2 regions of the Oceanobacillus luteolus genome follow, and region 1 is predicted to be linked to the other one. Evidence: riboswitches for the same ligand, from Rfam matches in the RefSeq annotation. Region 1 holds a riboswitch; the other holds the start of a gene.

Evidence for each region. Region 1 has a riboswitch for S-adenosylmethionine ahead of ACFSBH_RS00255 (5-methyltetrahydropteroyltriglutamate--homocysteine S-methyltransferase). Riboswitches for the same ligand answer to the same signal wherever they lie in the genome.
Region 2: it holds a riboswitch for S-adenosylmethionine, as region 1 does, so the genes downstream of both, metK (methionine adenosyltransferase) here and ACFSBH_RS00255 (5-methyltetrahydropteroyltriglutamate--homocysteine S-methyltransferase) in region 1, are expected to answer to the same signal.

What each region holds. Positions count from the first base shown of each region.
Region 1 covers NZ_JBHUDE010000002.1:21,517-26,336, reverse strand. The annotation lists gene ACFSBH_RS00260 (methionine biosynthesis PLP-dependent protein) at 1-915, opposite strand, end outside; SAM riboswitch class I at 990-1,094, opposite strand; gene ACFSBH_RS00255 (5-methyltetrahydropteroyltriglutamate--homocysteine S-methyltransferase) at 1,126-2,232, opposite strand; SAM riboswitch class I at 2,379-2,480, opposite strand; gene ACFSBH_RS00250 (hypothetical protein) at 2,822-3,235, shown strand; SAM riboswitch class I at 3,405-3,508, shown strand; gene ACFSBH_RS00245 (ATP-binding cassette domain-containing protein) at 4,140-4,547, shown strand; gene ACFSBH_RS00240 (hypothetical protein) at 4,601-4,807, shown strand; gene ACFSBH_RS00235 (methionine ABC transporter permease) at 4,797-4,820, shown strand, end outside.
Region 2 covers NZ_JBHUDE010000119.1:3,278-8,097, reverse strand. The annotation lists gene ACFSBH_RS13340 (gamma carbonic anhydrase) at 1-471, shown strand, start outside; gene metK (methionine adenosyltransferase) at 514-1,713, opposite strand; SAM riboswitch class I at 2,079-2,183, opposite strand; gene pckA (phosphoenolpyruvate carboxykinase (ATP)) at 2,550-4,136, shown strand; gene ACFSBH_RS13325 (ABC transporter substrate-binding protein) at 4,322-4,820, shown strand, end outside.

The DNA.
Region 1 (4,820 bases):
CGAAATTAATCGCAAGTTTGCCAAGAACGGGGTAACCCATTTGCTTTCTTTCAGCCGGAATGAAACCATACCGCCAATTCCGGGATATAGTACATCCATTACAGCAGGTTCAGTTTTTAAATACTCAAAGATCTTCTTTGCATTTTCCTCATGGCGTTCCATTCGTAGAGCAAGCGTTTTTAATCCTCTAATTAATAGCCAAGAGTCAAAAGGGGATAGGACAGCACCGGAGGCATTATGGTTTGTTGCAAGCTGTTCACAAATTTCCTCTCCTTTAGCGACGACCAATCCAGCGAGAACATCATTGTGCCCACCGACATATTTTGTTGCACTATGAATGACAATATCAGCTCCTTGTTCAATCGGTTTTTGCAAATAAGGAGTTAAAAATGTATTGTCTACAATCAGCAAGAGGTTATATTTTTTAGCTAGTGTTGCATATGCTCCGATATCAATTTGCTGCATTAAAGGATTCGTTGGAGTTTCAATGAATAATGCTTTCGTTTTGTCGGTGATCAGTTTTTCTGTTTCAGCAACTCCGCTAAATGTGGAGTAGATTGTTTTAATATCATAGGTGTCTGTATAATATTTCAGCAACCGGTAAGTCCCACCGTAAATATCTTCTGGAACAATTATCTCATCGCCTGTTCGAAAAAGGGAGAGGACCAATTGGATGGCAGCCATCCCTGAACTACAGGCATACCCTTGATCACCAGCCTCTAATTTTGCAATGCCATCTTCTAAAATCGTTCGTGTCGGATTCTTTGTCCGAGTGTAATCATATCCTGTAGATTGACCAAGACCATTATGGCGATAGGCTGTCGATAAATAAATGGGCGGATTGATTGTACCTGTAGTTTTGTCAGAACGGTTTCCTAACTGAACCAGTAGTGTCTCGATACGGTTCTCCGTCATGTTATCAAACTCCTTTCTGTGAATGGAGCAAAAAAGACCTTCTATAAGAAGAAGGTCCATATAAACGAAGCTTCTTCTTATCTTCTAGGTAGATACCTATTGGAATTAGCACCTTGGCCTAATTCAGACCGGTTGCTGAGACTTCACTGGGCCAATCCCTCCGTCTCTCTGGATAAGAATTAAATATTTTATTTTAGGAGAGGGAAAACGTTATCCCCAAATTTCTTTCGACAGATCCACAATGGACTTCAGCTTTCTCCATTGTTCTTCTTCCGTCAATTTATTTCCATGATGAGTGGAAGCAAAGCCGCATTGGGTGCTCAGGCAGATTTGGTCCAATGGTACATATTTTGTTGCTTCCTGGATTCGTGCTTTGATGGTTTCTTTATCTTCAAGTTCTCCATGCTTTGAAGTAAAGACACCAAGCACCACCCGAGGTCCCCCTTTTGGAATATACTTTAAAGGTTCGAAGCCGCCAGAACGCTCATCATCAAATTCCAGGAAAAATCCATCGACTTTCTCCTTGGCGAAAAGGGTTGGTGCAACAAGTTCATAGCTCCCTTCAAATGCCCAGTTTGAGCGGTAGTTTCCACGACATAAATGTGTCGTTACGATTAAATCTTCCGGTTTTCCTTCCAACACACCATTCACAACGCGGAGTGCAAGATCAATGAGATATTCTCTTGAATATTTTCCGTCATTAAACGGGATATCTGGTGAAGTAAGTCCGGCAAAATATACGTCATCAAATTGGATATAACGAGCCCCAGCATCATAGAAGGCTTTCAATGCATCGCGATAGGCTTGGATGACATCCTTTGCATAGTCTTCAATGTCAGGATAGATTTCCTCATTGATGATCCCTTCGTTGAACAGTTGATTCGGGCTAGGGATTGTTTGTTTGGCAACCGCACGGTCAGCAACTATTTCCTTGAATTCTATAAAATCTTTGATGAATGGGTGGTCAGGACTGAAGGAAACTTTCCCCGTATTGCGGACGTTATACTTTTCGGTTTCCTCGTTACCATGGAAAATGTAACCCACTTCTGGCACATACCCATCAATTCCATTCAAATGCTCAAGGAAATCCGTATGCCAGAACCTACGTCTAAACTCACCATCCGTTACTGCTTCTAATCCAACTTCAATTTGTTTATCAACAATTCGCTTAATCTCTGTCGTTTCAACTTCCCGTAATTGTTCCGCCGTAATTTTCCCTTCTTGGAATTCTTTTCTCGCAACATGAATGCTATTAGGACGTAATAAATTTCCAACCTGATCTCCTCGAAACGGTGCTTTTGTTAATGTAATAGACATGTCATCTCCCACTTTCCATATGTTTTTATTTGCTGTTCCTTTATCGATACGACATCTTGTTTATGGATTTAAGTCTGTTATGTACGCAATAATAAAACCCCCTTCTTAATAAGAAGAGGGTTAGACCACTGTCATGTCATTTGCTCTTCTTATCTTCAAGCATTACGCTTCTGGAATTGGCACGGTGCTAAAAAAAGTCCGTTGCCGAGGCTTCAAAGGGCCAGTCCCTCCACCTCTCTGGATAAGAAAAAAGTTTATTTAGTTAATTGTTAATAAACACACTACAATGGAACTTATAAAAAGTCAAGCACGTTTTTAATGATTTTTTTCGTGATTATTTTAGAAGTTAGAAGAATTATTAGTAGCATAGCGTAAATACATAGACAAAGATGCCCATAGTACTGTAGAAAGTGCTGAGATAGTCATACAGCAATTCTCGATGTATAAAACAAAAATACAAGAACTATTAGCTCTTACGGATAATAAAGTTTTATAAAAATAGGAAGGAGTAATCCTAAATTTATTCCAAGAAGAACAGTTTCTCTCTAAATGTCGAAAAGTTATTGGCGAAACAGCTTGTTTAATTGTATTGAGAAAAGATAAATATCTATGGTGGTTCTCAGTAGGCGATTGCATTTTATACCTATTTCATCCAGAGCTTGCAAATCTTGGTCAATATCAAGTTAATCAAAGACAATTTTATGAATGGATTGGGCAAGCAAACACATTTGATCAAATGGTACCTTGCTATAGCAGAGGAATAAGGGAACTGAGAAAAGGAATAAATCGTGTATTATTAACAACTGATGGTTTCGTTGAATGTCCTAATGAACCCTTCTCTAACCCTGAAGAGATTTATAATGTAATGACAAATCATCAAATTGAGGATGGTATAAATACATTATTACAAACAATTAAAAAAAATAATGTTCGGGATAGTACAACAATTATTTCTTGGGAGGTAAATATTACTAAAGAGGTGACAAAACCAAGTAATAAATAAGTAGATTAATTTTCAACTAATGGATAATCGTTAAAATCTTGGATTGGTTTTACTGTTTTTGGAGATTTATATTGTCAAATTAATTTGAAACGTTATCGTTTTTGGAAAAACTTGACATTTAAGTAAAATATTTGTAAAGTGTTTATGAATGCTTATTAAATAAATAATATTCTTATCCGGAGAGGTGGAGGGAATGGCCCTTTGAAGCCCGGCAACAGGCCTGTTAGGTACTGTGCTAATTCCTGCAAGCAATTGATGCTTGCGAGATAAGAAGAGAATTGGACGCTAAAAGTTCTAAACCTCTTCTTATTTTTAAGAAGAGGTTTTTTAACGTGTTACTCAAGAATAAAATAGCAACTGTTTTAATGCATTACTTTTATGTACCAATTTCATATTTGTTGCATGCTGATTAGACAACTAAAGGCAGCCCGTTAACCATATTAATGGGGAAAGCTTTCTTTGAAAGGGGGAGATTTTATGATTCATCAAAGCGTGGTCAATCGTATTTAAAAAAGCTTTTCTGTCTTTCGATAAGAAATGATCCTGTACAGACAGGATAGAAAAGAAGAGTTTAGTGTTATATTGGCGAGTAATCAAGAGCCAACGTCATACTTTTAATTGCGCTTGAAGTAGAAGTTTTGATGAATGATAGAATTAATGTGTGACTGGACGACCAGAGACACACTATTTCAAGTTTTCATCTCAAAGTGAAACTTGGAAAAGGAGTCTCTTTTGTTGTTTATTAGACTACTTTTATTTTTGGCTATTGGGAATAAAAATATTTGGAGGTATCTGATAAATAATCAACATAAGGAACGTAGATAAGAAATTTCAGACGCCTGATGGAGAGTTCAATGCTGTATCGTCAGTTAGTTTAGATATTAATGAAGGCGATATTTATGGCGTGATTGGTTTTAGTGGTGCGGGAAAATCAACTTTACTACGCATGATTAACTTGTTGGAACAACCTGATTCAGGTGAAATCATTGTCGATGGTGAAAATATGCTTTCCATGTCCCGCAAGAAACTATTGCAAAAACGAAAAACAATTGGAATGATTTTTCAACATTTTAATTTATTAACGAATCGAACGGTACTTGATAACGTTTCTTTTCCTTTAGAGTTAGCAGGTGCAAGTAGAACGGAAAGGAAAGAGAGAGCATTGGAATGCTTGAAGACAGTGGATTTACTTGACAAAGTAAATGCTTATCCAGCAACTCTTAGCGGGGGACAAAAACAACGGGTTGCCATTGCAAGAGCAATCACCACGCAACCTAAAGTTCTGTTATGCGATGAGCCACATCAGCAGTAGACCCTCAGACAAAGGAAACAATACTAGATTATTTAAAAACAATAAACGAAGCATTGGGAATTACGATTGTCATTGTCACTCATGAGATGAATGTTGTTAATAAAATATGTAACAAAGTTGCGGTTATGGAGCAGGGAAAAGTCGTTGAGACTTTCAATTTAGAAGAAAACAAAGATATTAAACCGAAATCAGTTATTTCAAAAATCCTTTTCAATGAATCCAAAGAATCCATCCAGAAAGGTGATGTCTATGTGGGATAAGATTATACCCGTA
Region 2 (4,820 bases), on a different contig from region 1:
GCTAAAAATGCAGTGATTATAGGGGATGTAACGATTGATGAAGAATCAAGCATATGGTTCCACGTAGTCATCCGCGGAGATTTGTCTCCTACTCGTATCGGGAAACGAGTAAGTATACAAGATCTCACTGTATTACACCAAAGTCCAAATACCCCCCTTATCATTGAAGATGATGTTACAATCGGGCATCAGGTTACTTTGCATTCATCAATCATTAGAAAAAATGCGTTAATTGGTATGGGAGCAATTGTACTGGACGGAGCAGAAGTTGGTGAGAATGCTTTTGTTGCAGCGGGTAGTCTCGTACCACCTGGTAAAAAAATCCCTCCGAACACCTTATATATGGGGAATCCAGCAAAATTCGCAAGAGAACTCACGGAAGCAGATTATCAGGAGATGGAGCGGGTCCGAAAGTCATATGTGGAAAAAGGTAAATATTATAAAGAACATACAAGTTTAGGCAGAATATAAGAAAAAGAGCTGTCCGGCTAATCCCTGACAGCTCCTACTATTTTATTCTTCATTAACTATTTTTTGTAAGTCCTCTACCTTATCTAAACTTTCCCAAGGGAAGTTAATATCCGTTCTGCCAAAATGTCCATAAACAGCGGTATTCTTATAGATCGGCCTTCTTAAATCAAGCATTTGAATAAGACCTGCGGGACGAAGATCGAATAGTTTTCTAACTGCTTTCACGAGTAATGCTTCGCTAAATTGACTTGTGCCAAACGTATCAATACTTATAGATACAGGTTCAGCTACACCGATTGCATAAGCAAGCTGGACTTCACATTTATCCGCAAGGCCTGCCGCCACAATATTCTTCGCAACATAACGAGCCGCGTACGCTCCTGAACGGTCCACTTTTGTCGGGTCTTTTCCACTGAAAGCGCCCCCGCCATGACGAGCATATCCACCATAAGTGTCGACAATAATTTTTCTCCCCGTTAAACCTACATCACCCTGAGGACCACCGAGCACGAAACGACCAGATGGATTAATGAAATATTTCGTTGCTTCATCCAGCAACTCATTAGGTACCACCGGTTTAATAACATGTTCAAGAATATCTGATTCAATTTGTTCGTTTGAAACTTCATCATGATGCTGCGTAGATACTACAATCGTATCCACACGAATCGGTTGGTTATTCTCATCGTATTCAATGGTGACTTGTGTTTTTCCATCAGGTCTTAAATAGTCTAACACTCTATTTTTTCTTACATCAGCTAAACGTTTTGCTAGTTTGTGTGATAAGTTGATGGGAAGCGGCATATATTCTTCTGTTTCATTTGAAGCATACCCAAACATCAACCCTTGGTCACCTGCTCCAATAGCTTCTACTTCCTCTTCCATCTTCCCTTGCCGTGCTTCAAGTGCTTTATTTACACCGCCGGCGATATCCGGGGACTGTTCATCGATAGCTGTAATGACAGCACAAGTCTCCGAGTCAAATCCATATTTAGCCCTTGTATATCCAATTTCTTTTATTGTTTGGCGTACGATTTGAGGTATATCCACATATGTCTTTGTAGAGATTTCCCCCGCAACAAACACCATTCCAGTTGTTACTACTGTTTCACAGGCTACACGAGCTTCAGGATCATTTTTTAAAATTTCATCTAGAATTGCATCCGAAATTTGGTCGGACATTTTATCAGGATGTCCTTCAGTTACAGACTCTGAGGTAAATAAACGACGATTTCCAGCCATAGGGCTTGTTCTCTCCTTTGTATAAAATGTAACGGAACCTGTTATTCAAAGGCCAAGGCGTAAGCGCCCGTTTAGGGACGTTCAGACTGCGCCCCACAGGACGTGGGGTGGTTTGACGTTGCCCCAGGATGGGGCGTTCTTAGTCGAACTTCCCTTCCCTTTCAGAGATAAAGGAAACACGACGAACGAAGAGAGTCGATGTTGACTTATCGTACGGAGGGACGGGAAGTCTGGGCAGTCCCTGGGCGCTGGAGCCGGACGAGGCTATACCTGTCTAATTATCCACATATAGTAAAATTAAATTACCTATGCAAATAAAATAAAAACCTTTCCACATACATGAGGAAAGGTAAGACAGCCTTTCACTCTTATTGATCAAGGTTTTACCTTGCATCAGGTTAGCACCTTTCACGAGATGTGAGGTTGCTGGGCTTCATCGGGTCTGTCCCTCCGCCGACTCTGAATAAGAGAGGATCCACTCTAAATTACATATAAAAATAGCATATGCAAAAAAATGATTTTGTATCGTGGGTTAGTATAGCATACGTGAAAAAAACTGGCAAATATAATTCGATAAGCATTTCCAATCACGCTACCCATTTGTTACAATTAAAACACCAATTAAATGAAAAGGAGGTTATTTATTTATATTTGTAATCGTTTCCTGATATTTTAGGTAACGCTTTCTCAGTAAATGCGTATGTATGATATAAAAATATTTCATATTAGTGTGGACTATTTAATTTAATGTGTTATACTAATAGCATAATTAAGATCATCGAAAAGGAAGCTTGGGATGTTTCTTAACAAAACCTTCTAAAGGCAGGAGAATGAAAATGAAAATGGTGGATAAATCCTTGACAACTCAACTGTTGAAACATGGGAATTTAAAACAAAACCTATCGGTAGCACGTCTAGTCGAACGGATTTTAGACAGGAAAGAAGGCGTATTAACATCTACCGGTGCAGTTACAGCAACTACTGGTAAATATACAGGACGCTCACCAAAAGATAAATTTATCGTTAAAGACGAAATTACGGAGAGCACAGTAGATTGGGGCAGCGTTAACCAACCGATTGATGAAGCTTCCTTCGATAAATTGTATCACAAGGTTATTGATTACCTAATGGATAAGGAAGAAGTATATCAATTTAAAGGTTATGCAGGTGCAGATAAAAAGTATCGCTTACCAATTCAAGTGTTTAATGAATTTGCATGGCACAACTTATTTGCACGTCAATTATTCATCACACCAACAGAAGAAGAATTGAAAAACCACGAAGCTGAGTTTTCTGTCATTTCTGCTCCAAACTTCAAAGCAGATCCAGAAATCGATGGAACAAATTCAGAAACATTTATTATCATTTCTTTTAAAAAGCGGATTGTACTCATTGGTGGTACAGAGTACGCCGGAGAAATTAAGAAGTCTATTTTCTCTGTCATGAACTATGTATTACCACAGCAAGATGTTTTATCGATGCACTGCTCTGCGAACGTCGGTCAAGAAGGTGACGTTGCTTTGTTCTTCGGATTGTCTGGAACTGGTAAAACAACGCTCTCTGCAGACCCTTATCGTCGCTTGATTGGTGATGATGAACATGGCTGGAGCCCGAATGGCGTTTTTAATATCGAAGGTGGCTGCTATGCAAAATGTGTTAATCTATCAGAAGAAAAAGAGCCACAGATTTTCAATGCCATCCGATTTGGCTCCGTATTAGAGAACGTAGTCATTGATAAAGAAACAAGTGAACCGGATTATGACGATACGAGTTTAACAGAAAATACTCGTGCCGCTTATCCTGTTGATAATATAGATAACATTGTTACACCAAGCGTGGCGGGTCATCCAAATACAATTATTTTCTTGACAGCTGATGCATCAGGCACCCTGCCTCCTATCAGTAAACTGACTAAAGAACAGGCGATGTACCACTTCTTAAGTGGTTACACAAGTAAACTCGCGGGTACAGAGCGCGGGGTAACAGAGCCGGAAGCAACATTTTCTGCTTGCTTTGGATCTCCTTTCTTACCGCTTGCACCAGCTAAATATGCTGACATGCTTGGACAAAAAATCGATCAATATGACTCAAACGTATTCCTCGTGAATACTGGTTGGACAGGTGGGTCTTATGGCGTTGGTAGCCGAATGAAATTATCCTACACTCGTGCCATGATCCACGCTGCACTGGAAGGTGAATTGAATAATATTGAAACAACGGCTGATGAGATCTTCGGCTTGCAAATTCCTGTCCATGTGGCAGGTGTACCTGACGAAGTGCTTATTCCGAAAAATACATGGGAAGATAAAGCTGCTTATGAACAATCCGCAAAAGAACTCGCTATGAAGTTCCATCAAAATTTCGAGAAATTCGAGAATGTAAGCGAAGCAATTAAGGCAGCAGGCCCAGCGTACAAAAACTAATCATTGTATCCTCATCCCAAAAGGATAATTATAGAGAAGAATATACAGCTATTATTGCTGAAATCCCGGAACATTATTTGTTCCGGGATTTTTTTATTCCCCCACCCTACCAATACTGCACAAAAATCACGTCTGGGCATAAACTGTAGTTGACTATCTAATACAATGCGAAAGGGTCGGACATGATGAAAAAAATAACCAAGGGGTTGCTTATCCTCGGATTTTTATTTCTTCTCTCTGCCTGTCAGGAGCAGAGCGTTAAAATTAATCTTGCTGAGGTTACCCGCTCTTTATTTTACGCCCCACAATACGTAGCTTTGGAGCAAGGTTTCTTTGAAGAAGAAGGTTTGGAGGTTGAATTACAGACAACCTGGGGTGGTGACACAACCATGACAGCTCTACTTTCCGGTGGTGCAGATATTGCATTGGTCGGATCGGAAACTTCCATTTACGTTTACGCTCAGGACTCCCGTGATTATGCAGTAAACTTTGCGCAATTAACCCAAACTGATGGTACCTTCCTTGTTGCAAAAGAAGAGTATCCAAAATTCACATGGGATGATATGAAAGGAAAAGAGTTCTTAGGTCAACGTGTCGGCGGTATGCCACAAATGGTTGGAGAATTCGTACTGAAGAAGCATGATATCGATCCTCACACAGATCTCATACTTGATCAAAGTGTTG